Regions from separate parts of the Chromobacterium sphagni genome, predicted to be linked through region 3. Evidence: predicted binding sites of a transcription regulator. Region 3 holds the regulator's gene; each other region holds the start of a gene.
What was found. Region 3 encodes sigma-54, which starts transcription at its own class of promoters, with help from an activator protein. Its sites were predicted from a motif close to CTGGCACGCTTCATGCTT; they were not measured.
Positions count from the first base shown of each region.

Region 1: the regulator sigma-54 is predicted to act here: its motif matches at 2,576-2,593, upstream of glnL (nitrogen regulation protein NR(II)).
Region 2: the regulator sigma-54 is predicted to act here: its motif matches at 4,018-4,035, upstream of BI347_RS09105 (pilin).
Region 4: the regulator sigma-54 is predicted to act here: its motif matches at 1,307-1,324, upstream of glnK (P-II family nitrogen regulator).

Region 1 is NZ_MKCS01000001.1:1,174,907-1,182,018, reverse strand. It holds gene BI347_RS05690 (rhodanese-like domain-containing protein) at 1-215, opposite strand, end outside; gene glnA (glutamate--ammonia ligase) at 489-1,907, shown strand; gene BI347_RS05680 (DUF4124 domain-containing protein) at 2,033-2,491, shown strand; gene glnL (nitrogen regulation protein NR(II)) at 2,645-3,712, shown strand; gene ntrC (nitrogen regulation protein NR(I)) at 3,747-5,159, shown strand; gene BI347_RS05665 (substrate-binding periplasmic protein) at 5,247-6,002, shown strand; gene BI347_RS05660 (VOC family protein) at 5,989-6,495, opposite strand; gene BI347_RS24130 (hypothetical protein) at 6,589-6,738, shown strand; gene BI347_RS05655 (LysR family transcriptional regulator) at 6,885-7,112, opposite strand, start outside.
Region 2 is NZ_MKCS01000001.1:1,923,719-1,930,830, reverse strand. It holds gene BI347_RS09120 (PglL family O-oligosaccharyltransferase) at 1-803, opposite strand, end outside; gene BI347_RS09115 (PglL family O-oligosaccharyltransferase) at 897-2,759, opposite strand; gene BI347_RS09110 (pilin) at 2,863-3,333, opposite strand; gene BI347_RS09105 (pilin) at 3,427-3,903, opposite strand; gene BI347_RS09100 (adenosylmethionine--8-amino-7-oxononanoate transaminase) at 4,174-5,523, shown strand; gene BI347_RS09095 (hypothetical protein) at 5,587-7,112, shown strand, end outside.
Region 3 is NZ_MKCS01000001.1:1,455,585-1,462,696, reverse strand. It holds gene BI347_RS07060 (monovalent cation:proton antiporter family protein) at 1-347, opposite strand, end outside; gene BI347_RS07055 (KpsF/GutQ family sugar-phosphate isomerase) at 476-1,456, shown strand; gene BI347_RS07050 (KdsC family phosphatase) at 1,503-2,027, shown strand; gene lptC (LPS export ABC transporter periplasmic protein LptC) at 2,024-2,593, shown strand; gene lptA (lipopolysaccharide transport periplasmic protein LptA) at 2,583-3,140, shown strand; gene lptB (LPS export ABC transporter ATP-binding protein) at 3,143-3,871, shown strand; gene BI347_RS07030 (RNA polymerase factor sigma-54) at 3,875-5,263, shown strand; gene hpf (ribosome hibernation-promoting factor, HPF/YfiA family) at 5,331-5,657, shown strand; gene ptsN (PTS IIA-like nitrogen regulatory protein PtsN) at 5,780-6,241, shown strand; gene hprK (HPr(Ser) kinase/phosphatase) at 6,234-7,112, shown strand, end outside.
Region 4 is NZ_MKCS01000001.1:2,144,636-2,151,747, reverse strand. It holds gene BI347_RS10200 (YifB family Mg chelatase-like AAA ATPase) at 1-748, opposite strand, end outside; gene BI347_RS10195 (accessory factor UbiK family protein) at 755-1,042, opposite strand; gene glnK (P-II family nitrogen regulator) at 1,379-1,717, shown strand; gene BI347_RS10185 (ammonium transporter) at 1,744-3,054, shown strand; gene BI347_RS10180 (ClpXP protease specificity-enhancing factor) at 3,178-3,606, opposite strand; gene BI347_RS10175 (glutathione S-transferase N-terminal domain-containing protein) at 3,616-4,218, opposite strand; gene BI347_RS10170 (cytochrome c1) at 4,372-5,136, opposite strand; gene BI347_RS10165 (cytochrome b) at 5,154-6,497, opposite strand; gene petA (ubiquinol-cytochrome c reductase iron-sulfur subunit) at 6,512-7,096, opposite strand.

The DNA of each region.
Region 1 (7,112 bases), 280 kb from region 3:
ATGCCCGGATAGCTGCGCCACTCGATGTTGACCGCCTGCGGCACGGTGCCGACGAACTGCCACTCGGCATGGCTGCGCACATCCAGCAGCACCGCCTTGGGCAGCGACTGCAGCAGCTCGTAAGCCTCGTCGGGCAGCAGCGCGCCGCTGTAGGGCAGTTGCAGCTGCTCCGCCCGCTGGTGGGCGGTTTGCAGAATCTGGTTCACTTTGCTCATGCTGGTTTCCTCCTGCAACACGATTGGCTTAATGTCGCCGATTATCGATCCAGTCGGCATGACTGGCAAATCGCACCAAATTGGTGCACATCAAAATCATCAGCACCAGTTTGGTTCGATAACCGGCATCCCAGCCGGCTGGCTAAGCCCATCCGCCTATGACACAATGCAACAGCAGCGATTTTGGAGCTGGCACGCTTTCTGCTTAAAGCCGGGCGTACCGATTTTTTCGCACTTGCCCTTGGGTGCACGTTGCCTTTCAGGAGATAAACCATGGCCGTAGCCGACGTAGTCAAACTGATCCAAGAAAACGACGTCAAATTTGTCGATCTGCGCTTTACCGATACCCGCGGCAAAGAACAGCACGTCTCCATCCCGGCCCACGTGCTGCTGGAAGACGCCGACGCCTGGTTCGAACGCGGCCATGCCTTCGACGGCTCCTCCATCGCCGGCTGGAAAGGCATCCAGGCATCCGACATGCTGCTGATGGCCGACCCATCCACCGCCCGCATCGATCCGTTCTTCGACGAGCCGACCGTGTTCATGCACTGCGACGTGATCGACCCGGCCGACGGCAAGGGCTACGACCGCGACCCGCGCTCCATCGCCAAACGCGCCGAAGCCTACCTGAAGGCCTCCGGCCACGGCGACACCGCCTACTTCGGCCCCGAGCCGGAATTCTTCATCTTCGACAGCATCACCTGGGGCGCCGACATGTCCGGCTGCTTCGTCAAGATCAAGGCCGAAGAAGCGGCCTGGGCCTCGGCGGAAGAGTTCGAAGGCGGCAATATGGGCCATCGTCCGGGCATTAAGGGCGGCTACTTCCCGGTGCCGCCGGTGGACTCGTCGCAAGACATCCGTTCCGCCATGGTACTCCTGCTGGAGGAACTGGGGGTACCGGTTGAAGTGCACCACCACGAAGTGGCCACCGCCGGCCAGAACGAGATCGGCACCCGCTTCAGCACGCTGACCCAGCGCGCCGACTGGACCCAGATCCTGAAGTACGTGGTGCACAACGTGGCCCACAGCTACGGCAAGACCGCCACCTTCATGCCCAAGCCCATCGTCGGCGACAACGGCTCCGGCATGCACGTGCACCAGTCCATCTGGAAGGATGGCGTCAACCTGTTCGCCGGCGACGGCTACGCCGGCCTGTCCGATACCGCGCTGTACTACATCGGCGGCATCATCAAGCACGCCAAGGCGCTGAACGCCATCACCAACCCAGGCACCAACTCCTACAAGCGCCTGGTACCACATTACGAAGCCCCGGTGAAGCTGGCCTACTCCGCCAAGAACCGCTCCGCCTCAGTGCGCATCCCGCACGTGGCCAGCCCGAAGGCGCGCCGCATCGAAACCCGCTTCCCGGACCCGCTGGCCAACCCGTACCTGTGCTTCTCCGCGCTGCTGATGGCCGGCCTGGACGGCATCCAGAACAAGATCCACCCGGGCGACGCCGCCGACAAGAACCTGTACGACCTGCCGCCGGAAGAGGACAAGCTAATCCCGACCGTGTGCGCGTCGCTGGACGAAGCGCTGGCCGCGCTGGACAAGGATCGCGAGTTCCTGACCCGCGGCGGCGTGTTCTCCAACGACTGGATCGACGCCTACATCGAGCTGAAGATGCAGGAAGTCAACCTGACCCGCATGACCACCCACCCGGTGGAATTCGCGATGTACTACTCGCTTTAAACGCCAACCGGCGCTTGCAAAAACGGCAGCCGCGGCTGCCGTTTTTTTGCGTCCCGTCTTAAGCTTATATGACGACGCCGCCCGATTTGCTTATCATGCAAAAGCACCCTAACCAGTCACAGACGATGAAAACATTAGCCCTCATTCTGCTGCTGGCCTGCGGCGGCGCCCAGGCGGCCACCATCTACAAATACGTCGACGCCAACGGCAACGTCACCTACACCAATGTGCCGATACGCGGCGCGCAGCCGATCAAGCTGAGCCCGCTGTCGTCCTATCCCAGCCGCAGGGACAACGGCGCGTCCGCCGGCAAGCCCGCCGCCTCCGGCGGCTACCCCAATGTCGACGCCGACACCCAGAAACAGCGCAACAGCGGCCGCAAGAAGATACTGGAACAGGAACTGGCCAACGAGGTGAAGGCGCTGGAAGCCGCCAAGAAGGCGCTGGCCGATGGCAAGGCCACCCGGCTGGGCGACGAGGCCCGCAACTATCAGAAATACCTGGACCGGGTGCAGAAGCTGCAGGACGAAGTCACCGACCGCCAGAAGAATGTCGAAGCGCTGAAACGCGAACTGGGCATGTGATGGCTACTTGCACCAAGTTGGTGCAAACTACGACACCTGCGCTCCGCCGCGCCGCATCGCAGCGCCTCCCCGCCCGCCCTGGAGCTGGCCCGCTTATTGCTGTGCAATGTCATGCGCGATGCGCGCGCGCCGACCACCCGAAACCGGAACCTCATGCCGATACCCAGCTTTGCCGGACTGGAACTCCTAGACACGCCGGTGCTGATCTGCGACGCCGCGGCCTCGCTGCGCTTCGTCAATCCCGCCTGCGAAAACCTGCTGGCGCTGGGCAGCCGCGAAATGCTGCGCCACAGCCTGCTGGAGCTGTTCCAGCCCAGCTCCGCGCTGCAGCAGGCGTTGTCCACCGCGCTGCAGCAGGGCGCCAGCTACATCGAACACGATCTGGAGCTCAAGCCGCAGCACAACGACGCGGTGCTGCACGTCGCGCTGTCGATCACGCCGATAGACATGGACGCCGAGGGCAGCCTGGCGCTGATCGAGCTGAGGCCGCTGGACCAGCAGCTGAAGATAGCCAACGAGGAGAGGCTGCTGTTGCAGCACCAGGCCAACCGGGAGCTGATCCGCAACCTTGCGCACGAGATCAAGAATCCGCTGGGCGGCATCCGCGGCGCGGCGCAGCTCTTGGAGCACGAGCTGTCCGACCGGCCCGAACTGAAGGAATACACCGCGGTCATCACCGAGGAAGCGCTGCGGCTGCAGGCGCTGGTGGACCGGTTGCTGGCGCCGCACCGCAGCCACAGCCGCGGTCCGATCAATATCCACGAGGTGCTGGAGCGGGTGCGCAGCATCGCGCTGGCCCAGCATCCGCAGGGACTGGCGGTGATCCGCGACTACGATACCAGCCTGCCGCTGCTGTCCGCCGACAAGGAGCAGCTGATCCAGGTGGTGCTCAACATCGTCAACAACGCGGTGCAGGCGCTGCGCGGCCAGGGCAGGATCGTGCTGCGCACCCGGGTGGCGCGCCAGACCACGCTGGCGCGCAAGCGCCACCAACTGGCGCTGAAACTGCAGATCATCGACAACGGCCCCGGCGTCCCCGATGACATCCGCGACCATATCTTTTATCCGCTGGTCACCGGCCGCGCCGAAGGCACCGGCCTGGGCCTGACGCTGGCGCAGGCCTTCGTCCACCAGCACGGCGGCAGCATAGAGTTCGAATCGCGCCCGGGACAGACCTGCTTCACCGTGCTGCTGCCCCTGCTGACCGAAACCACGAACTGACAGATACCAACAAGAACGCTCAGGAGGCAACCCTATGACCAAGCCGGTCTGGATCATCGACGACGACAAGGCGATACGCTGGGTGCTGGAAAAGGCGCTCACCCGCGCCGACATCGGCTTCGACAGCTTCGCCAGCGCCGACGACGCGCTCAACGCTCTGTACGACGCCACGCCGCAGGCCATCATTTCCGACATCCGCATGCCCGGCACCGACGGGCTGAAATTCCTGGCCAAGGTCAAAACCGAGCACCCGCAGCTGCCGGTGATCATCATGACCGCCCACTCCGATCTGGACTCGGCGGTGTCCGCCTTCCAGGGCGGCGCCTTCGAGTACCTGCCCAAGCCCTTCGACATCGACCAGGCGGTGCTGCTGATAGAGCGCGCGCTGGCGGAAAGCCAGGCGCAGGCCGCCGGCCCGGACAGCCCGGAGGCGATGCCGGTGCTGCTGGGCCAGGCGCCGGCGATGCAGGACGTGTTCCGCGCCATCGGCCGGCTGGCGCAATCCAGCGTCACCGTGCTGATCACCGGCGAATCCGGCACCGGCAAGGAACGGGTGGCCGAGGCGCTGCACCGCCATTCGGTGCGCGCCGGCAAGCCCTTCATCGCGCTCAACACCGCCGCCATCCCCAAGGACCTGCTGGAGTCGGAACTGTTCGGCCATGAGAAAGGCGCCTTCACCGGCGCGCTGGCCACCCGCCGCGGCCGCTTCGAGGAAGCCGAGGGCGGCACGCTGTTCCTGGACGAGATCGGCGACATGCCGACCGAGCTGCAAACCCGGCTGCTGAGGGTGCTGTCAGATGGCCATTTCTACCGCGTCGGCGGCCATACGCCGATCAAGGCCAATGTGCGGGTGATCGCCGCCACTCACCAGAATCTGGAGCAGAGGGTGCGCGACGGCCAGTTCCGCGAAGACCTCTATCACCGCCTCAACGTGATCCGGCTGCGGCTGCCGCCGCTGCGCGAGCGGCCCGAGGACATTCCGCTGCTGACCCGCCACTTCCTGGCCAAAAGCGCCGCGCAACTGGGAGTGGAGCCCAAGCGGCTGTCCGAGACGGCGATGGCGCTGATCCAGCGCAGCGTCTTCACCGGCAATGTGCGCGAGCTGGAAAACCTGTGCCAGTGGATCTGCGTGATGGCCCCGGGCCAGACGGTGGAAGTGGCCGATCTGCCGCCGGAATTGCGCGAACCGCACGGCCAAGCCGCCAGCCGCCGCGAAGACAGCGACTGGGACCGGCAGCTGGAGGAGGAAATCCGGCTCCGCCTGCAGGCGGGGGAAAGCGGCATCGCCGACGAGCTGGCGCGGCGCTTCGAAAGCTGCTGCATCCGCGCCAGCCTGGCCCACACCGGCGGACGGCGGGTGGAGGCGGCCCATCTCTTGGGCTGGGGGCGCAATACGCTGACGCGCAAAATCCAGGAGCTGGGCCTGGAGCATGGCGATGCCGGCTGACAATTATTAATCAATCAGCGCTGAAAAAAGCTCTAATTTTCAATATTTATTGATAGAATCGGGCAAAATCTCCACCCGATTCTTTTCATGCCACGCTCTGTCCTCGCACTGGCCTGTCTATGTCCGCTGTCGCTGTCGGCCGCCCCGCTCCAGATCGCCGTCAGCGACGCGCTCACCAGCCCCTACGTGATTGAAGACCCATCCGCCGCCAGCCCGCCGCGCGGCCGCGCCATCGAGTTGGCCCAGGCGGCGCTGAGCCACTGCCGGCTGGCTGGCCGGTTCCTGCGCCAGCCCGGCGAGCGCATCGTGCAGAATCTCGAGCTGAACCGCATCGACAGCGCGCTGTTGCTGTCCTACAAGAGCGAACGGGCCGGCCAGATGGCGTTTCCGCTGCGTCGGGGGCAAGCCGATCCGGAACGGCGGATGGCCACCTTCAGTTACGCTTTTTATGTCAGGGACGACAGCCCGCTGCGCTGGAATGGCAATCAGCTGAGCGGCCTCTCCAGCGCGGTAGGCATCAACCAGGGCTGGTCGATAGGGCGCGACCTGCTGGCGCGCGGCGTTCCGGTGGAGGAAAGCCACGGCATCGCCGACAATTTCGCCAAGCTGCAGGCCGGCCGCACCGACGCCTACGCGCTGCACCAGCTGGCCGGCGACCTCTACCTGCGCCATCACCCGGAACTGAAGATCCGCCGGCTTTCGCCGCCGCTGCAGAGCAAAACCTATTACTGGGTGTTCAGCACCGGCTACGCTCGCCAGCATCCGCGCCAAGTGGCCTGCCTGTGGCGGCAGATGCCCATCCTGCGCGCGCGCTACCTGCCGGAAACCTTTACTCCACGATGAAACGCGCCAGCTCGCGCGTCCAATCCAGCTGGCCATCCGCCGGCTCCCTGTCGGCTGCCGTCTGCAATTCCTCCGGCACAAACCAACACACCTCGAACAGCAAGCCGTCCGGATCGTGTCCGTAGACGCTCTTGTGCACGCCGTGGTCTTCCTCCATCCCCAGCTTGCCCAACTCGGCAAGTTGGTCGCGGATGCGCTTGAGCTCGCTCAGCGTGTCCACCTCCCAGGCCAGGTGATACAAGCCGGCGGCAGGCTCGTGCGCGCCGGGAGTCTCGCCGCGCGGGCTGAACGGGCCCGAGCGCTGCTGGCCCAGATTGCGGCTGAACAGCGCCAGATCGTGGTCGTTGTCGGAATGCGCGGCTTGGGTGAACACCGCGCGGCTGGAGGCGGCGTCGCCCTTGGGGCGGAAGCCCAGCACGTCACGGTAGAAAGCGGCGCTGCCGGTCACATCGCTGACGTACAGCACGGCGTGGTTGAGTCGTTTGATGCCCATTGAATGATCTATCTTTCGTTCGAATGCTTAAAAGCTGTCAACATATATTGTATAACCCACTCCAATCCCGATTCGCCATCCAGGATCCCGCTCATGAATGCAACACGCACAGGCTTTACCTTGGGGACGCTGATAGCCGTCGCCCTGTCATGGTCCCACAACCACTCGCTGCTCTGGGCGATCATTCACGGCTTTCTCAGCTGGCTTTACGTCGCTTACTACCTGTTGCTTCAGCTGCGCTGACATAAAGCCCCGCGCCATCACAGCCGGAAATCCGCTAGGCGATTCGAGGCCAGCCCAGCGGAAGCGGCGCCGGCAACTGGCCTCCGCCCGCCCGCGCGCCATGCGTCATTCTGAATGAATACCGCATGGCCGTGCCAGCGCGGCGTTCAACTGGACAGCGGCGACAAGCCAGGTAAGGCGGCGAAACTGCAATCGCGCACCGTCTGCAGAAAATCCAGCATATAGACCTGGGCGGCATCCTCGCCGCGCAGCGCCGCGTACAGCTCGCTCTGCAAGCCGCCGTCCCCCACCTGGCGCGCCACCACGTAGCCGCGCTCCAGATAAGGTTGCACCGTCCAGTACGGCAGCACCGCCACCCCGCGCCGGCTGGCCAC
Region 2 (7,112 bases), 470 kb from region 3:
ATCAGATGGTTGAACAGCGGCAAAGCGAACTGCCCAGCCAGAATCGCGCCGCAGCTGGCCCACATCGCCAGCATCAGCCGGCGCGAGGTATCGTTGCGGCTGCGCCAGTGCCACAGCGCGGCCAGAGCGGAAATCGCCACCAGGTACAGCAAGGTGGTGCGGGAGCCCGCGGTGGCCAGCATCAGCGCCATCCACAACACCAACGCGATCAGCCAGCTGCGCCCCAGCCGCTCGACGGCGAACAGGTAGACCCCGGCCACCACCGACCACGTCAGGTAGTGCGCGTACTGGTTGCGTTGGCCGATGTGGCCGAAGATATTGGTGGTGGGGTGGGAGCCGTCGTAAAACAAGCCCAGCGGCGCCGCCAGGCCGGTGAGCTGGGCAGTACCGATCAACGACTGCACCAGGCCGCCGACGATGATAGCGCGCGCCAGCCATACCGCGAACTCGCGCTCGCCGAAGGCGCCGCGCAGCGAGGCCGCAACCGACGCCAGCAAGGCCAGCGACAGCCAGCCCAGCGCAGTGGCGTAGCTCATGCCCGGGAACATCAGGCTGACCAGTTGCGGCTGCAGCGCCCAGATGCCCGCCAGCAGCAGACACCACCAGCCGGCGCGCGGCACGGTGTCGAACAGCCTGCCACCGGGCAGCAGCAGCATACCGGCCGCCAGCAGCAGCCAGATCACATTGATTTCGCCAAACCACTGCGGCAGCGGCACAAAGTGGACGCGGGAGGCAAACGGCACGATGGCGACCAGGCACAATGCCAACAGGGCCAGGCGCTCGGAAATTTTCTGAAAAGTCATGGCGGGCCAGATGTCGAAACAACAAAGCCGGCAGCATACCGCATGCGCACAGCCGGCAAAACCAGTCAAATGTGTCCGCGCGTTACAAACGCCTTAAAACAAGGGTTTGCGCGTGACGGGAGACGCCACCGCCATCACCGCCGCCATCCGGGCGGCATCGGTGTAGGCCCCGCGCTGCAGATAGATCTTTTTCACCCTGCCGGTCAGCTCGGCCAGCCGCCGCACTTCCGGCTCCTGCCAGGACTGCAGGCTGGCATCCAGTTTCAACACCTCGTCCGGGTAGCTGGCGATGGCCTGCACCAGCGTCCGCCTGGCGGCCTCCGGCTGCCCGGCCAGCGCCTGGCACACGCTCAGCCGCTGCAGCACGGCGATATAGGGCTGATTGAGCGCCAATCGCTGGTAGAACGGCAGCACGATGTCGACATGCCGCTTGCTGGGCAACAAATAGTTGCCCATCACCATCGCGGCGGGATCCACCCACAACGGGTTGAGCTCCACCTTGCCGAGGTAGTTTACCCGCCGGATGTTCTCCGCCGCCGACTGGCTGGGCGCGCTGTACTCCACCAACCGCCAGAAGATGGCTACGCCGCTGACGATATGCGCCGCCATCAACGCGCCGCCGCCGATGCAAGCCAGCCTCAGCACCGCGGTGCGGGTCGGCGCCTGCCACGACCGCGCCGGCGACAGCGTGCACACCGTCACCAGCATCGCCAGAAAGGGCAGGTACCACAAAGGGAACTCGAACATGCTGTGGATCAACAGCATCATCGCGATACTGATCAGCAACAGGTTTTCCGGACTCTGCCGGCCGCGTCCGAAAAACGGCAACAGGCACCCACCCAGGCCCAATGCCACGATCAGAGTCCCCGGCAACCCGGTTTCAGCCAACAACTGGAAAAACAGATTATGGCTCTGGGTGAACAACACGGCTTCCGGATACTTGGGCAGGCCGCCGAAAGCTTCCAGCCAAACGGACTGCTCCGGATAACGCTCCAGCCCCACTCCCAGCCAGGGATGCTGCTGAAACACCATCCAGGCCTTGGTCCATTCGATGCGGCGCCGGGCGCCGAAGCCGGCGTCCAACAACCGCTCGGAACCGCTTTGCGCATGAATCGGCAGGCCCAGCCAATTGAGAAGCCAGATGATCTGCTCATTGAACAGCTGCAGCAGCGACAGCACGATCATCGCCGCCATCAAGGCCTGCAGCATCCGCGCCAGCGTCTCGTCACCGGACGCGCGCCGCTGCCAAAACCAGGCCAGCAGGCAGACTCCCAGGCAGTATGCCAAGGGCAGCCGCGCGCCGGACCAGGTAATGAACAACAACTGGAACAAGACCAGCAAACCGCAAAAACCGCCGCGCAGCCGCCGCCGGCCATACAGATAGCAGGCCGCCACCACGCCCCAGTTCAGGTACTGCGCATACTGGTTGCGCTGGCCGACATTACCCATCACCTCGGTCGGCGTCAGGTAATTCAACATCACCAAGCCGCGGGTATAGCGAGCCAAGTCCAGCACCTGGATGCCGCCCAACACGATTTGCAGACAACTGCCCAGCAGCAGGCAGGACGCCAGGATGACGCAAACCTGCGCCAGGTCGGGCCGCAGCCGGTTGGCCAGGAACACAGCCAGCAGCAACATCACCGCCAAGCTGCCGATACCCAGAATCGCCGGCTGGTAGTTATCCAACAACAGGCCGTTGCTGAATGACAGCCACAATAGCAGCGCGGTCAGCGCCAGCGCCGCCAGCGGCACTCTCACGCCGCTTTGCCGGCGGCGGAAGACGAACAGCCCGGCGATGCCGATGGCGAACACCACGCTGGCGTTGGTCCACCAGTCCTGCAGCGGCGTATAGCGGGCGCAATTGAGAAAGGGAAACACAAAACAAAAGCAGAAGAAGACATGCAACAAAACATCGTTCCATCCGGCTTTGCCGGTCGACTGGGCTTGACTCTGCATCGGGCTTTATCCGCGATCGAATGCAGTGATTATACGCAGCCAAGCGGTTCATTGACACGTCATGCGCGACGCCGCTGGAAAGCGGCGCCAGCCGCGCCCAGCCTTACAAACGGCAGGTGGCCGGCACCCAGTTGGCCTGCAGCTGGGTCGAAATGGCATTGGTGCCGCCGCCGGTGCCGGTATAGGTGCAGGTCCACTGGATCGAACCGGAAGACAAGGCCGGCACCAGGTCCAGTTGGGCGCCGCTGGACACCGTGCTGTTGTAGGTGATCTGAATCACGCCGCTGGCCAGCACCGACACGCTGCTCACCGCGTTACCGGTAATCGACGCCGCCGTGGCCAAGCCGTAGGCGCTGTTGTAAGGCGTGGTGCTGGCGAATGCGTTCTTGTTGGCGTAGTACTCGGTAACGGCGGTCTTGGCGGCGTCGGCCAGCGCCAAACCTTCGGCCACCCTCGTCCGCTTGACATAGTCCTGATAAGCCGGGATCGCGATGGCCGCCAGAATGCCGATGATCGCCACCACAATCATCAGTTCAATCAAGGTGAAACCCTGCTGGGTTGGTCTGTTCTGCATGTTACGCGTCTCCTGACGACAAGGCTGCCCGCCTTCGCCGGAAAGGCAAGAGGCACCGCAGTGCCTCTCGTTCCATCTATTTCGCTGCCGCGCTTATTGACGGCAGCTGGTCGGCACCCAATTAGACAGCAACTGCGTCGAGATCGCAGTCGCGCCGCCGCCGGTACCGGTGTAAGTGCAGGTCCATTGCACCGAGCCGGAGGTAATCGCCGGCACCAGGTCCAGCTGGGCGCCGCTGGACACCGTGCTGTTATAGGTGATCTGGATCACGCCGCTGGCCAGCACCGACACCTGGCTGACCGAGTTGCCGGTGATGGACGCCGCGCCGGCCAGGCCGTAGGTGGAGTTGAAAGGCGCAGAGCCGGATGCAGCGAAAGCATTGTTGGACGAGTAGTACTCGGTGACAGCGGTCTTGGCCGCATCGGCCAGCGCCAGGCCTTCCGTCACCCGCGCCCGCTTGGTGTAGTCCTGATAAGCCGGAATCGCGATGGCCGCCAAGATGCCGACGATAGCCACTACGATCATCAATTCGATCAGGGTGAAACCCTGCTGGATCTGCTTTCTCTTCATGTCTGAACTCCCGGATTGCCAAGCTTCGCCGAATGAAATGACCGCGGCCTCGCCAGCCGCCAGTCTCGTCTGCGGATTCCGGACGGAGACCGCCCTATGCATGTCCACTGCATTCAGCAGGAAGCATGCCAGGCCGGCCGCAGCCTGCGCAGATGCGGCGGCGATTGCTTCAAGCTGTCGCCATAGGGCATAAACTGACGTTTTTCGTCACCTCGTAGCCGCCGCGCGGACTGTGCTAGCATCGCCTTTCTCCTTATCGGAACCCGTCGCATGAGCAATCAAGCCTGGCTGCAACGCAGCTTCGCCGCCGTCTGGCACCCCTGCACTCAGATGAAACGCCACGAAAGCCTTCCCATCGTTCCCATCGCCGGCGCCGACGGCGTCTGGCTCACCGACTTTGACGGCAAGCGCTATCTGGATGGCGTCAGTTCCTGGTGGGTCAACCTGTTCGGCCACGGCGAGCCGCGCATCAAGCAGGCGATCAAGGATCAGCTGGACAGCCTGGAACACGTGATGCTGGCCGGCTTCACCCACCAGCCGGTGGTGGAGCTGTCCGAACGGCTGGCGGCGCTGAGTGGCCTGGGTCACGCCTTCTACGGCTCGGACGGCGCCAGCGCCACCGAAATCGCGTTGAAAATGAGTTTCCACTACTGGAAGAACCGCGGCCACAGCGGCAAGACCCGTTTCATCAGCCTGGAAAACAGCTACCACGGCGAAACCATCGGCGCGCTGGCCGTCACCGACGTGCCGCTGTTTTCATCCACCTACGCCGACCTGCTCAAACCGGGCCTGCGCGCGCCTTCGCCGGACGCCCGCCAGGCGGCGCCGGGAGAAAGCGCCGCGGATACGGCGCTGCGCGCCGCGCGGGCGATGGAGAACTTGCTGGCCAAGCACACCGGCGAAATCGCCGCCGTCATCGTCGAGCCGCTGGTGCAGGGCGCAGCCGGCATGGCGATGTACGATCCGACCTACCTGGCGGAACTGCGCCGGCTGTGCGACCGCTACCAGGTGCACCTGATCGCCGACGAGATCGCGGTCGGCTTCGGCCGCACCGGCACCTTCTTCGCCTACCAGCAAGCCGGCATCGTGCCGGACTTCCTGTGCCTGTCCAAAGGCATCACCGGCGGCTTCCTGCCCTTGTCCTGCGTGCTGACCCGCGACGACGTCTATCAAGCCTTCTATCATGACGACGTCGCGCGCGGCTTCCTGCATTCGCACAGCTATACCGGCAACGCGCTGGCGTGCCGAGCCGCGCTGGCGGTGCTGGACATCTTCGAAACCGACGATGTGCTGGCCGCCAATCGGCAAAAAGCGGCGGAATTCACCCGGCGGATGCAGCCGCTGGCCGCGCGGCCGGAAATCCGCCATTTCCGCCATTGCGGCATGATCTGGGCCTTCGACGTCGAAACCGGGCGCTCCGACTTTGCATTGGCCTTTTTTTCGGCCATGCTGAAACGCGGATGTCTGTTGCGGCCGATAGGCCGGACGGTCTACTTCATGCCGCCTTACACCCTGAGCAACGAAGAGATGGATTGGCTGATCGAGGCAAGCTGCGCGGCGCTGGACGAGGTCCTGGCCGGCGGCGCCGGCGCGGCGGGCGTGGAAACGCGATTGCCCTGAGCCGCCAGCCCCGTCCGACCATTCCCGACAATATGCAGCGACCCAGCTCGGAGCCCTGCCCGGATGCCGTCATTCGTCTTGCCGAAGAAGGATATGGACCCGCAACTCGTCGACACCCAGCCGGCCAGCGTGGCAGCCTGGCTGGAGCGCCTTCCCTACACCGATCTGACGGAGTGCGGGCGGCTGCTTGGCCAGGCGCTGTACCACCTGGGCCGCACTCCGCTGGACCCGATGCAACGCTACAAGCTGCTCCAGCTCTATCTGAAGGCGCTGGACCGCTACTATCCGCTGCTGGAAGCCGAAATCCAGCACAACGACATTCTGGCCTCGCCCAAGACCCGGCTGCTGGCCGTGCTCAGCGTCAAGCTGTTCGCCAACCTGTTCATCGCCTTCAAGCAGACCCTCAACGAGAAGCTGAGCAGGCAGGGGCTGATCGATCGCGACCAGCCCAAGATCGAACTGCTGCTGTACACCATGATGGCGGCGCGGCAGTACCTGAACAGCAGCCAGCAGAACTACTGCCCGCTGCCTGACGGCTTCTGGCTGGACTGTCACCAACTGTACGCGCTGGCGCTAGAGCGCGGCTGGCAGGACAAGGCGCTGGCCAACGACGACTCGCTGGCCACCATCTACCGCCAGATCCTGTTGCTGGGCCTCACCTCCACCAACCGCCTGTCGCTCGCAGACATGCAGCTGGCGCGTCAGCTGATCTACGACCTGGCCCGCCAGGTGTCGCTGCTGCCGGTGGCCGAGCTGCCCGACAACCGCCACGGCTACCTGCTGGATCCGCAGGAAGACAATCCGCCGCGCTACCTGCTGGTCACCCCCGGCTCGCTGCAGAGCCGCTGCAGCCTGCTGGAGCTGACCGGCGCGCTCAGCACCATGCGCCGCAGCCTGGAGCAGCTGCAAAAATCCGCCGCCGGCGCCGGCGCCGCGCCCACCAATGACGAAACCCAGCTCCTGGGCAGCCTGGTGGAGGAATGGCAGCACCCGCGCCGCCGCAAGCACGGCCGCGAAAACACCCGGACGGTGGTGGAGGTCACCACCACCGTCCCGTCGATCTGGCACCGGGTCAACGGCAACGGCTGGCAGCTTGCCGGGGCTGGCGGCGAAGAAGAAAACGCCCGCCTGCGGCCGCCTCCCCCTTCCTGCCTGCTGGTCATGGTCAACCAGAGCGAATCCGGCTACCTGCTGCGCGGCCTGCCGCGCGACCAGACGCTGCGCGCTGGCGAGGTGCTGTTGCTGCAGCCGCCGGATCAGCCGGGCGAGATCCAGCTGTGCTCGGTGCGCTGGGTGCTGATGCAGCCTACCGGCAAGGAAGTGGAATGCGGCGTGGAAATCCTCGGCCGCCAGCCGCAGCCAGTGCTGGCGATGCCCAGCATCACCCATAGCGGCGACAATTTCCAACGCGGCCTGCTACTGCCCGCCGCAGCCGGCCGCCCTGAATTGCTGCTGCTGACTGGCCGTCAATTCAGCCAGTTGCGCGAGTTTCGCCTGCGCGACGGCGAGGGCGAGCGATTGATACGCGCAGGCAAGCTGCTGCAGCAATCCCCGCATTTCCAGCTGATGGAATACCGCCCCAGCGAGTA
Region 3 (7,112 bases):
ATGGCGAAACCTGTCAGCGGGCTGCCGGTCAGATAGCCCATGGCCAGCGCCACCAGCAGCATGGTGACCGCCACCTGGGCAAAACCGACGCCGAACACCAGCTGCCGCATCGCCTTCAGCCTGGGCAGCGAAAACTCCAGGCCGATGGTGAACATCATGAACACGATGCCGATCTCGCCCAGGAAGGCGGTTTCCTCACCTTGCGGAATCAGGCTGGCCACGCCCGGCCCCGCCAGAAAGCCCACCACCAGATAACCCAGCATCGGCGGGACTTTCAGGCTGCGACACAAGGTTACCGCCAACACGGCAGCCAACAGGACGAGAACGATGGGGGCCATGGAATGCATCGGCGGTAGAATCTCCCGGGAAAAAACGGATATCTGGTGGACGAAAAGCGGAGAAAATGCGACGACCAAGCAAAAGTTGCACCAGCTCGCGCGTCAATCGATTATAACCTTTGATATACTTTTGCCTTATGGAAAAAACACACGCCACCAGCCGCCTGGAGATGGCGCGCGAGGTTCTGCAAATCGAAGCCGCCGCGCTGGTCACCCTGGCCGAACGCCTGAACGGCGACTTCCTTGCCGCGATCGACGCCATCCTCGCCTGCAAGGGCCGCGTCATCGTCACCGGCATGGGCAAGTCCGGCCATGTGGGCCGCAAGATCGCCGCCACGCTGGCCAGCACCGGCACGCCGGCCTTCTTCGTCCACCCGGCGGAGGCCGCCCACGGCGACCTCGGCATGATCACCGGGGAGGACATCGTGATCGCGCTGTCCAACTCCGGCGAAGTGAACGAGATCACCGCGCTGCTGCCGGCGCTGAAGCTAAAGGGCATCCGCCTGATCGCGATGACCGGCCGCGCCGACTCCACGCTGGCGAAGGAAGCCGACGTGCTGCTGCACACCCATGTGGAGAAGGAGGCCTGCCCGCTGGGCCTGGCGCCCACCACCAGCACCACCGCGCAGATGGCGCTGGGCGACGCGCTGGCGGTGACGCTGATGGACGCCCGCGGCTTCGGCCAGGGCGACTTCGCGCTGTCGCATCCCGGCGGCAATCTGGGCCGGCGGCTCTTGGTGCATGTGAGCGACCTGATGCACAGCGGCGACGCCCTGCCCCGCGTGGCGCCGGGCACGCTGCTGAAGGACGCGTTGCTGGAGATGTCGCACAAGCGGCTGGGCATGGTCACTGTCTGCGACGCCGACGGCACGCTGCACGGCATCTACACCGACGGCGACCTGCGCCGCACGCTGGAGCGCTCGGCCGATGTCTACAGCCTGAAGATAGACGAAGTGATGGGCCGCGCGCCGCGCACCATACTGGCCGGCAAGTTGGCGGCCGAGGCCGGTTTCGTGATGAAGCAGAACCAGATCACCAGCCTGGTGGCGGTGGACGCCGATGGCAAGCTGAGCGGGGTGCTGCACATGCACGACCTGCTGCAGGCCGGCGTATTTTGATTTCGCCGCGCAGCCCCTCGGGGCTGGCGGCAGCAAGGACCAAGCAATGCGCATGATTTCCGAGCAGGCCCGCAAGGTGAAGCTGCTGATCATGGATGTGGACGGCGTGATGACCGACGGCCGCATCTACTACAACGCCCAGGGCGAAGAGAGCAAATCGTTCTATGTGCAGGACGGCTTGGGGCTGCGCCTGCTGCAGTCCACCGGCGTGCAGCTGGCCATCATCTCCGGCCGCGCCGACCGCTGCGTGGAACACCGCGCCCGCGCGCTGCGGATAGACCACTACTACGGCGGCGTGCACGACAAGAGCGTGGCGCTGGCCGAACTGCTGGAAAAAACCGGCCTCGGCGCCGACGAGTGCGCGTTCATCGGCGACGACCTGATCGACCTGCCCATCCTCACCCGCGTCGGCCTGGCCGTCGCCGTGCCGGAAGCGCCGCCGCAGGTGCGCCAACACTGTCATTACGTCACCGGCAACGCCGGCGGCCACGGCGCGGTGCGCGAGCTGGCCGAGCTGATCATGCAGGCGCAGGGCACTTTTGACGCCATCGTCGCCAGGTATCTGGCATGATTCGGCTCTTGCGCTCCCACCGGCTGTTTCCGGTGCTGCTGATCGGGCTCACCGCGATGCTCACCCTGTGGCTGGACCAGATTTCGCGCTGGGACACCCGCCATCGCGAGCTGGACCCTGACAAGCCCGAATACGTGGCGGAAAACCTGGTGGCCACCCATTTCGACCTGCACGGCAAGATGGCGGACCGTCTGATCGCCACCCGCATGTGGCAATACCCCAGCAAGCCGGACGCCTATTTCGAGAACCCCGACCTGTACCAATACCAGCAAGGGGTGCTGCAATACCATGTCTTCGGCGAATCCGGCCGCTACAACAATAAAAACCAGCAGGCTTTCTTCGACAAGAAAGTCACCCTGATCAAACCCGCAGACAGCAAGCAGCCGGAAACCCGGCTGGAAAGCAGCGTGATGCTGGTGGATTCGGCCAAGCATGTCGCCAGCACCAAGGCGCCCGCGGTAATCCACCAGGGCAACTCGGTCGCCCACTCCATCGGCTTTGTCTACCAGCAACAGCTGGGCCTGCTCAACCTGTTGTCCACTACCAAGATCATCTATGCCAAATAAGACCCGCATCCTGCTGGCCAGCCTGCTGCTGGCTGCCTCCGCCCTGACCCACGCCGAGCAGGCCGACAGCACCAAGCCCATGGAAATCACCAGCGACAACGGTTGCACCATGGACCAGATCAAAGGCGTCTCCACTTGCGAAGGCAATGTGGTGGTGATTCAGGGCACGCTGCGCCTGAACGCCGACAAGGTGGTGGCCACCCAGGACAAACAGGGCAACCAGACGCTGCAGGCCACCGGCCGCATCGTCACCTTCCGCCAGAAAATGGACAACAACGGCGGCTGGGTGGAAGGCCAGTCCAGCAAGCTGGACTACAGCAGCGCCGCCCACACCGCCATCCTCACCGGCAACGCCCGCGTCAAGCGCAACGGCGACCTGGCGATAGGCAATGTGATCAGCTACGACACCCAGACCGAGACCTATCAGGTGCAGGGCGGCGGCGCCAACAGCGCCGGCAAGGGACGCACCACGGTCATCCTGCAACCCAAGAACACCGCCTCGCAGCCCGCGGCCGCCAAGCCCGCCGCCGGAGCCGCCAAACCATGAACATGAAGCACAGCGTCCTCACCGTCTCCCGCCTGAAAAAGCGCTTCAAGAAGCGCACCGTGGTCAAGGACGTATCCCTGCAGATCGAAAGCGGCGAAGTGGTGGGCCTGCTCGGCCCCAATGGCGCCGGCAAGACCACCAGCTTCTACATGATCGTCGGCCTAATCGGCGCCGACGACGGCGACATCACGCTGGACGACGCGTCCATCACCCGCTACCCGATCCACCAGCGCGCGCAGCTGGGCCTGGGCTACCTGCCGCAGGAGGCGTCCATCTTCCGCCGCATGACGGTTGAGGAAAACATCGCCGCCATCCTGGAAATCTCCGGCCGCAAGGGCAAGGAGCTGGAAAAGGAACTGGACCTGCTGCTGGACGACCTCAACATCGCCCACCTGCGCGACAGCAACGCGCTGTCGCTGTCCGGCGGCGAACGGCGCCGGGTGGAGATCGCCCGCGTGCTGGCCACCCGCCCGCGCTTCATCCTGCTGGACGAACCGTTTGCCGGCGTGGACCCGATCGCGGTGATAGACATCCAGAAGATCATCTCCTTCCTGAAGGAACGCGGCATCGGCGTGCTGATCACCGACCACAACGTGCGCGAGACGCTGCGCATCTGCGACCGCGCCTACATCATCAGCGACGGTTCGGTGCTGGCCTCCGGCGAGCCGGAAGAGCTGGTCAACAACGACAAGGTACGCGAGGTCTACCTCGGCGAACATTTCCACCTGTAAGCGATGAAACAGGCCCTTCAGCTCAAGGTATCGCAACAGCTGACGCTTACGCCGCAGCTGCAGCAGTCGATCAAGCTGCTGCAGCTGTCCACCCTGGACCTGCAGACCGAAGTGGAACGCTTCCTGCTGGACAATCCTCTGCTGGAGCGCGGCGACGAGCCGCGCGATGCCGAGACCGCCGAAGCCGTCAAGGACGATGCGGGCGTCGCCGATCAGGACGACGGCGCGGGCAGCGGCGAGTTGCTGGACTGGGGCGCCGGCAGCCGCCAAGGCGGCGACGACGATTACGACCCCATGCTCAATGTTCCCTGTCAGATCAGCCTGCGCGAACACCTGCTGGCGCAACTGGGCGAAATCGCCCTGGCCGGCCGCGACCAGGCCATCGTCAGGCTGCTGATCGAGGAACTGGATGACGACGGCTACCTGCCCTTGAGCCTGGACGAACTGGCCAGTCACCTGCCGCTGGAGCTAGAGCTGGAAAGCGACGAATTGGCGGTTGGGCTCAAGCTGCTGCAGCAGTTCGACCCCGCCGGCGTCGGCGCGCGCTCGCTGGCGGAGTCGCTTGGGCTGCAACTGCAGCGCTTGGCCGCCGGCGAGCCCGGCCACCAGCTGGCGCAGGCCATCGCGCGCGAACACCTGGCGCTGCTGGGAAGCCGCGACTACGCCAGACTGAAGAAACTGCTGGCTTGCAACGACGCCGAACTGCGCGCCGCCCAGGCCCTGATCGCCCGTCTCAACCCCCATCCTGCCACCGGCTTCGCCCACGGCGACGTCCACTACGTGATTCCCGACATCAGCGTCAGGAAGCTGCGCGGCCGCTGGGTGGCCGAGCTCAACCGCGCCGCCATGCCCAGGCTGCGCGTCAACCGGCTGTACGAGCGCATGCTGGCCGACTCGCGCGGCCAGGCCGGCGAAATGTCCGGCCGCTTGCAGGAGGCGCGCTGGCTGGTGAAAAACATCCAGCAGCGATTTGACACCATCCTGAAAGTGGCGGAAGCTGTTGTCGAACGGCAACAATTGTTCTTTGAACACGGCGAGGTGGCGATGCGGCCGCTGATCCTGCGGGACATCGCGGAAGAGCTGGGCCTGCACGAGTCCACGGTTTCCCGCTCCACCAGCCAGAAATACCTGCTCTGCCCGCGCGGCCTGTTCGAGCTCAAGTATTTCTTCGGCAGTTCGCTGGAAACCGACAGCGGGGGCGAATGCTCCGCGACGGCCATCAAGGCTCACATACGCGGCATGATTGACGGCGAGGACCGCGGCAAGCCGCTGTCGGACAGCGCCATCGCCGACGCGCTGGGCAAGCTGGGAATACAGGTTGCCAGACGCACCGTAGCCAAGTATCGTGAAGCCATGCAGATTCCGGCGGTGAATCTGCGCAAGGCGCTGTAGCAAGCCTTGGGGAATACATGCCGCCCGCCAACCCGACCGGGCGGCCAACACCAGAAGGAGCTAGGGTATGAACCTCAAAGTAACTGGTCTGCACCTGGAAGTAACCCCGTCGCTGCGTGAATACATCGAAAGCAAACTGGAGCGCATCACCCGCCACGTCGACCACGTGATCGACATCTCCGTCACCCTCTCGGTGGACAAGCTGGTTCAGAAGGCTGAAGTCAACGTCCACCTGTCGGGCAAGGATATCCACATCGAAGCCTCCGAAGCCGATCTTTACGCCGCCATCGACCTCCTGATGGACAAGCTGGACCGCCAAGTATTGAAATACAAGGAAAAGCTAACCGAACACCGGGCGCAGAGCTCGGGCGAAGTCTCCCAAGCCTCGCTGTGACCCCCTGAGGAAAGCCACGGGAACCATACGGTTCCCGTTTTTCTTTGCGCTTGCCGGTTTTCAGTACTATCAAGGCAACGTAGAATTCCAGGTTTATCCAAGAGCCGCATGCATAATCCAATATGAATCTCATCGGCAAGATCCTGACTCCGGACCATGTGTTGCTGGATCTGGACGTCTCCAGCAAGAAACGGGTGTTCGAACAGGTGGGCCTGCTGGTGGAGAACACCCGCGGCATCGCTCGCAGTGAAATCTTCGACAGCCTGTTCAGCCGTGAAAAACTGGGTTCCACCGGGCTGGGGCAAGGCGTGGCCATCCCGCATGGCCGCGCGCGCGGCCTGAAGGAAGCCACCGGCGTATTCATCCGGCTGAAGGCGCCCATTCCCTTTGACGCGCCGGACGGCAAGCCGGTGCAATGCCTGTTCGTGCTGCTGGTCCCGGAGCACGCCACCGATCTGCACCTGCAGGTGCTTTCCGAACTGGCGCAGCTGTTTTCCAGCCGCCAGATGCGCGAGCAGATGCTGAGTATCAGGATGCGCGATGAACTTTACCAGCTCCTCAGCGAGTGGACTCCCAATGCCTAGCATCACCGTCCGCAGGCTGTACCAGGAAAACCAGCAGAAACTCAATCTGACCTGGGTGGCCGGCACCGGCGGCGCCGACAACGTGATCGGCAACGACGAGCAACGTCCGACGCTGGCGCTGGTGGGCCACCTCAACTTCATCCACCCCAACCGGGTGCAGGTGCTGGGCCTGGCCGAAGTGGACTACCTGAACCGGCTGGAGCAGTCGGCGGCCAAGACCGCTCTGGACCAGCTGTTCCACAAGAGCATGTCGGTGGTGATGGTGACCAACGGCCAGCCGGTGCCGCGGCTGCTGCGCGACTACTGCCACAGCCACAACGTGCCCTTGATGTGCAGCACGCTGGAAAGCCCCTACCTGATGGACGTGCTGCGCATTTACCTCGCGCGCGCGCTAGCGGTGTCCACCGTGCTGCACGGCGTGTTCCTCGACGTGTTCGAGATCGGCGTGCTGATCATGGGCGACTCGGCGATGGGCAAGAGCGAACTGGCGCTGGAGCTGATCTCGCGCGGCCACGGCATGGTGGCCGACGACGCGGTGGAACTGTACCGCATCGGCCCGGACACGCTGGAAGGCCGTTGCCCGCCGCTGCTGCGCGACTTTCTGGAAGTGCGCGGCCTCGGCATCCTCAACATCCGCACCATCTTCGGCGAGACCGCGGTCCGCCCCAAGAAGGTGCTGAAACTGATCATTCATCTGGTGAAAGCCAACGACCAGGCGATGCAGGCGCTGGACCGGCTCAACATCCAGTCGGAAACCCAGGACATCATAGGCGTCACAGTGCGCAAGGTGGTGCTGCCGGTGGCCGCCGGCCGCAACCTGGCGGTGCTGGTGGAAGCCGCGGTGCGCAACTACATCCTGCAGCTGCGCGGC
Region 4 (7,112 bases), 690 kb from region 3:
ACAGCAGCGCGGCGGACTCCAGCGCCTCCTGCTCCGACAAGGGCGGCAGCAGGCCGGGCAGCCGCGCGGCCAACATCGACTTGCCGGTGCCGGGAGGCCCCATCAATAGCAGGCTGTGGCCCCCCGCCGCCGCAATTTCCAGCGCACCGCGGGCAACCGTCTGGCCTTTGACATCCTGAAGATCGGGATAGTTCGGCCAATCGCGCCCGCCATCCGCGACGAAGGGCTGCAAGGGCTGCAGGCCGTTGAGAAAGGCGCAGGCCTCAAGCAAGGACTGCACGGCGTAGATGCTGGCGTCCGCCAGCACCGCCGCCTCGACCGCGCTGGCCGCCGGCAGGATGAAGGCGCGCCCCGCTGCATGGCATTGGCAAGCCATCGCCAACGCGCCGCGCACCGGCCTCAAGGCGCCGCTCAACGCCAGCTCGCCGGCAAACTCGTAACGGGAAATGTCCGGGTTCTGCACCTGGCCCGAAGCCAGCAGGATGCCGATGGCGATGGGCAGGTCGAAGCGGCCGGAATCCTTGGGCAGATCCGCCGGCGCAAGATTGACGGTGATCTTGCGGGCGGGGAATTCAAAGCCGGAAGTCAGGATGGCCGCGCGCACGCGGTCGCGGCTTTCCTTCACCTCGGTATCGGGCAGACCAACGATATTGAAGGCCGGCAGCCCATTGGCGAGGTGCACCTCGACGGCAACCTCCGGGGCATCCAGCCCGGACAGGGCCCTGCTCGCCACCAGCGCCAGCGTCATGACGGCTCAGGAGTGGCCGAGTTCCGACTGCTCCTCCACGCGGGCCGCGGCCTCGTCGGGGAAGGCCGCCGCTTCCACCCTGGCCAAGCGGGCCTCCAGCGCGGCCAGTTGTTCGCGGGTGCGGGCCAGCACCGCCTGCTGGACATCGAATTCCTCGCGCGTCACCAAATCCATCCTGGAAAAGGTGGAAGCCATCATGGCCTTCACGTTCTTTTCCAGATCCTTGGCCGGGCTGGCGGCGATGGTTTCGCTGATCTTGGCGCTGATTTCTTCAAACAGTTTCTGGCTCAACATGGTGATCACTCCTGCGTGTGTCGTAACTTAAAGCGAGTGTAGCAAAAAGCCGCGCGCGGCTCGCGCTTTCCTGTCCCCATGGGCATCCTCGTCCCATACCACTTGTCTGCCGGACATCGCCACCGCCCCCCTCCGGCATGGCGCAGCGCAGCATCGCACCAAAACAGTGCAGATTAAACAGGCAATGCGCACAAGGAAAGTGCCTGAATGGCCAGAGCAGTCCATTTTGCAGTGCACCACAATTCAGAGAACGCCCGCCAGGCCCTGGCACGATTCATGCGTATCCGTGATGCAGCCAATGTTGTCCCTCACTTGATCGTCCGAGAAGGAACCGCCATGAAACTCGTTACCGCCGTGATCAAGCCATTCAAGCTTGACGAAGTCCGAGAAGCCCTGTCCGCTATCGGCGTGCAAGGCATCACCGTATCCGAGGTAAAGGGCTTTGGCCGCCAGAAAGGCCATACCGAACTCTATCGCGGCGCGGAGTACGTCGTGGACTTCCTGCCCAAGGTGAAGCTGGAAATCGCCATCGACGACGCCCTGCTCGATCAGGTGGTGGAAGCCATCGAGAAGTCCGCCCGCACCGGCAAGATCGGCGATGGCAAGATCTTCGTCTACGAGCTGGAACAGGTGATCCGCATCCGCACCGGGGAAACCGGCGCCGACGCGGTCTGAACCGTCTGCAAACTGGGGAAACCATAATGAAAAAGACACTCGCTGCAATGACTTCCGGCCTTGCCGCCCTGTCGCTGCCCGCTCTGGCCGATGCGCCGGCCGGCCCAGCGGTGGCCGCGGTCAAGGTGATCAACTCCGGCGATACCGCCTGGATGCTGACCTCCACCGCCCTGGTGCTGTTCATGACCATTCCCGGCCTGGCGCTTTTCTACGGCGGCATGGTGCGCAAGAAGAATGTGCTGGCCACGCTGATGCAAAGCTTCGCCATCACCGCCCTGGTCACCATCCTGTGGACCGTGATCGGCTACAGCCTGGCCTTTACCGTCGGCACGCCCTATATCGGCGACCTCTCCCGCTTCATGCTGGACGGCATGGTATTCATGAAGGATGCCGGCAAGCTGGCGGTGCACCCGCTGGCGGGCACCATCCCGGAATCGGTGTTCATGACCTTCCAGATGACCTTCGCCATCATCACGCCGGCGCTGATCACCGGCGCCTTCGCCGAGCGGATGAAGTTCTCGGCGATGCTGATCTTCATGGCGCTGTGGTCGCTGCTGGTCTACGTGCCGGTGGCGCACTGGGTTTGGGCGCCCGGCGGCTGGATGGGCGACAAGGGCGTGCTGGACTTCGCCGGCGGCACCGTGGTTCACATCAATGCCGGCGTGGCCGGCCTGGTGACCGCGCTGGTGCTGGGCAAACGCGTGGGTTTCGGCAAGGAAGCGATGCCTCCGCATAACCTGATCCTGACCCTGGTCGGCGCCTCCATGCTGTGGGTGGGCTGGTTCGGCTTCAACGCCGGTTCCGCCGGCGCCGCCGACGGTCGCGCCGGCATGGCGATGGTCACCACCCAGGTCGCCACCGCGATGGCTGCGCTGGCCTGGATGTTCGCCGAATGGATCACCAAGAAGAAGCCTTCGGTATTGGGCATCGCTTCCGGCGCGGTAGCCGGCCTGGTGGCCATCACGCCGGCCGCGGGCTTCGTCGACGTCAAGGGCGCTCTGATCATCGGCCTGGCCGCCGGCGTGGTGTGCTTCTGGGGCGCCACCGGCCTGAAACACATGCTGGGCTATGACGACTCGCTGGACGCCTTCGGCGTGCACGGCGTCGGCGGCATCCTGGGCGCGTTGCTGACCGGCGTGTTCGCAGTGAAGGACATCGGCGGCGCCGACGGCAGCCTGGCCACCCAGGCATTGGGCGTCGGCGTCACCATCGTCTACTGCGGCGTCGTCACCTTCATCCTGCTGAAACTGGTGAATCTGGCGGTCGGCCTGCGCGTGGCGGAAGACGAAGAACGCGAAGGACTGGACGTGGTGCTGCACGGCGAGCGGGTGGAATAAGCCGCCGGCAGAGCAACGATTGTTGTGTAAGGGACTTGCGGGGCACTTGTGCCCCGTTTTTTTTGCGGATCGCACAAGAAAAAACCGGCGCGGCGGCCGGTTTGACTGGTGACGGATGCAGGCTTACTTGACGATGCGCAGGCTGGGGCGGCCGCTGGGGCGGTTCGGCCCCGGATCGTCGCCTTCCGGAGCCGGCTGGCCGTCGGCCTCCGCCGGCTTGGAGCCGGACTCGACCTCGGCGACCGGCTCGACATCGAAACCCATTCCTTCACCGGTTTCCCTGGCGAAAATCGACATCACATTGCCGATCGGCACCCAGATGTCGCGCGACACGCCGCCGAAGCGGGCCGAGAACGACAGCCAGTCGTTGTCGATGCGCAGGTTCTTGGTGGCGCCGTCGGCGATATTCAGCACGATCTCGTTGTTCTTTACGTACTCGAGCGGCACATCGGTACGGTCATTGACCCACACCACGACGTAGGGGGTATAGCCGTTGTCGCCGCACCACTGGTGCAGCGCCCGGATCATGTACGGCTTGGTGCTGGAGCTCATCGCGTCACCTTACTTGCGCATGGCCTTTTCGGACGGAGTCAGCGAGTCGATGAAGGACTGGCGCTGGAAAATGCGTTCGGCGTATTTCAGGATAGGCGCGGCGCTCTTGCCCAGATCGATGTTGTAGTGCTCCAGGCGCCACATCAGCGGGGCGATGGCCACGTCTATCATCGAGAAGTCGTCGCCCAGCATGAATTTCTGCTTGGAGAAGATGGGGGCGATGGTGGTCAGGCCGTCGCGGATCGCTTCGCGCGCCTTGGTGGCTTCCTTGCCGGTAGCGCCGGCTTCCAGCGTCTTCACGTAAATGAACAGCTCGTTCTCGAAACGATGCAGGAACAGGCGGGCGCGGGCGCGCATCACCGGATCGGCCGGCATCAGCTGCGGGTGGGGGAAGCGCTCGTCGATGTATTCGTTGATGATGTTGGATTCGTGCAGGATCAGATCGCGCTCCACCAGAACCGGCACTTCGTTGTACGGGTTCATCACAGCCAGATCTTCCGGCTTGTTATGGATATCCACATCGATGATTTCGAAATCCATGCCCTTCTCGAAGAGCACGATACGGCAGCGCTGACTGAACGGGCAGGTGATTCCGGAGTAGAGGGTCATCATGGCGGAAATAATCCTTGACTAACATTGAATTGATGTAGCAGCGCATTCTAGCACCTTCCCGCCCCCATTTGCCAGCATTTCAATACAACATCATGATTATAAAAGAAAAAAAGGCGGAATCGCTTCCGCCTTTCTCATTCGATCGCAACCGGCTCAATGCACGTCGCGCCAGTACTCCTTCTTCAACAGGTAGACCAGCGGGAACAGCAGCAGGCCCAGGAACATCAGCACCACATAGCCGATCTGCTGGCGCTGCACCTGCGCCGGCTCGCCCATGAACACCAGGAAGTTGGTCAGATCGGTCATCCGCCTGTCGTACTCCACGGTATTGGCCTTGCCGTTCTCCAGCTTGGTCAGCGTGCCGGCCTTGACCAGCTGCAGCTTGTGCACCTCGTTGCCTTCCGCGTCCTTCTCGGTCTTCAACTGCTGCTCGCCCTGCCATTCCCAGAAGATGTGCGGCATGCCTACCTTGTCGAACACCAGATTGTTCCAGCCGGTGGGGCGGGTAGGATCGCGATAGAAGCCGCGCAGATAGCTGTACAGATAGTCGGCGCCGCGCGAGCGGGCGATCAGCGACAGATCGGGCGGGGTGGCGCCGAACCAGGCCTTGGCGTCCTTCTTGTCCATTGAGATGTTCATCTGGTCGCCGATCTTGGCGCCTTCCGGCAGCAGGTTGGCCTTGATCTGCTCTTCCGTGAGGCCGATGTCCTCCAGCCGGTTGTAGCGCAACATGCTGGCCGAATGGCAGGACAGGCAGTAGTTGACGAAGATCTGCGCGCCGCGCTGCAGGCTTTCGGTGTCCTGGATATTGATGTCGGCCTTGTCCAGCGCGGGGCCGCCCTCGTTGGCCAGCGCGGGGGCCGCAAAGGGCAGCATCAGCGCCAGGGCCGCGATCAGGTGACGGATTTTGTTTTTCATGAGTCCTTTCCCCTTGCTTACACGTTCATGGCGAACAGCGCCGCCAGGAACACGGTCAACAACACCAGCACCACGAACTGGATCTGCCGCTTGGCATTGGTGTCGGTGACGCGGTCCGGCACCGGAATGCTGCCGATATCGTTCTTGGTGTAGAACGGCATACCCAGGAAAAAGGCGAAATAGACCGCCGACAATATCTGCGAAATCATCGTGCGCACAGCGGTCGGCGGCATCGCGCCGAGAATGCCCAGACCGATGAAGGCGACGATGAATAGCACCAACGCCACCTTGAACTTGGGGCCGCGGTAGCGGATGGACTTGATCGGCGAACGGTCCAGCCACGGCAGGAAGGCGATCAGCACCACCGCCGCGCCCATCGCCAGCACGCCCCACACCTGGGTGCCGGCAAACGACGGAATAGCGCGCAGGATGGCGTAGAACGGCGTGAAGTACCATACCGGCGCGATGTGCGGCGGCGTCTTCAGCGGATCCGCCTGGTCGAAGTTGGGGTGCTCCAGGAAGTAGCCACCCATTTCCGGCAGGAAGAACACGATGGCGGAGAACACGATCATGAACACCACCACACCCAGAATGTCCTTGATCGAGTAGTACGGATGGGAGTAGATGCCGTCCAGATACAAGCCGGTGTCCGGGTCCTTCGGCTGCTGCTTGATCTCGACGCCGTCAGGATTGTTGGAGCCCACTTCGTGCAGCGCCATCAGGTGGGCGACCACCAGCGCCAACAGCACCAGCGGCACCGCAATCACATGCAGCGCGAAGAAGCGGTTCAACGTGGCGTCCGACACCACGAAGTCGCCGCGAATCCATAGCGACAAATCCGGTCCGATCACCGGGATGGAGCCGAACAGGTTGACGATCACCTGCGCGCCCCAGAACGACATCTGTCCCCAGGGCAGCAAGTAGCCCATGAAGGCCTCTGCCATCAGGCACAGGAAGATCAGCGTGCCGAACACCCACACCAACTCGCGCGGCTGCTTGTAAGAGCCGTAGATCAGGCCGCGGAACATGTGCAGATACACCACCACGAAGAACATCGAGGCGCCGGTGGAGTGCATGTAGCGAATGATCCAGCCGCCGGCCACGTCGCGCATGATGTATTCGACCGAGGCGAAGGCCACCGGGATGCCGGCGCCGTTCAGCGTGGCGTCCGGCTTGTAGTTCATGGTGAGGAAGATTCCGGTGACGATCTGCAGCACCAGCACCAGCATCGCCAGCGAACCGAAGAAGTACCAGAAATTGAAATTCTTGGGGGCGACATACTTGCCCCATTGGCTTTCCCACAGGGCTGTCAGCGGAAAACGCTCGTCCACCCAGTTGAGCAGCTTTTGTGCTTTGTTCATTTTTCGCCCTCAGCTTATTTGTCGTCGCCAATCAGCAGGCGGGTGTCGGACATATATTTGTGCGGGGGAATTTCCAGGTTCTTCGGAGCCGGCACTCCCTTGAATACCCGGGCGGCGAGGTCGAACTTGGAACCATGACAGGGGCAGTAGAAGCCGCCCAGCCACTCCGGCCCCAGATCCGCGGGCGCGAGATCGGGCCGGAAGGTTGGCGAACAGCCAAGATGGGTGCAGATGCCTACAGCCACCAGATATTCGGGTTTGATCGAGCGGTGCTCGTTCTGGCAGTACTTCGGTTGCTGGTCCACTTCCGACTGCGGGTCGACCAGCTTGGGGTCGTTCTTCGGCAGGTTTTTCAACTGCTCCGGCGTGCGGTTGAGAATCCACACCGGCTTGCCGCGCCATTCGACATTGATCTTCTGCCCCGCCTCGATCTTGCCTATGTCGACTTCGACCGGCGCGCCGGCGGCTTTGGCCCGCTCGGACGGGAAGAAACTCAGGAAAAATGGCGTAGCCGCGCCGACCACCGCAACACCCCCAACAGCGCTGGAAGCGATCGTCAAAAACCGACGGCGCCCCGTATCGACTTGCTGTTCACTCATTACAGTCATCCTCAAT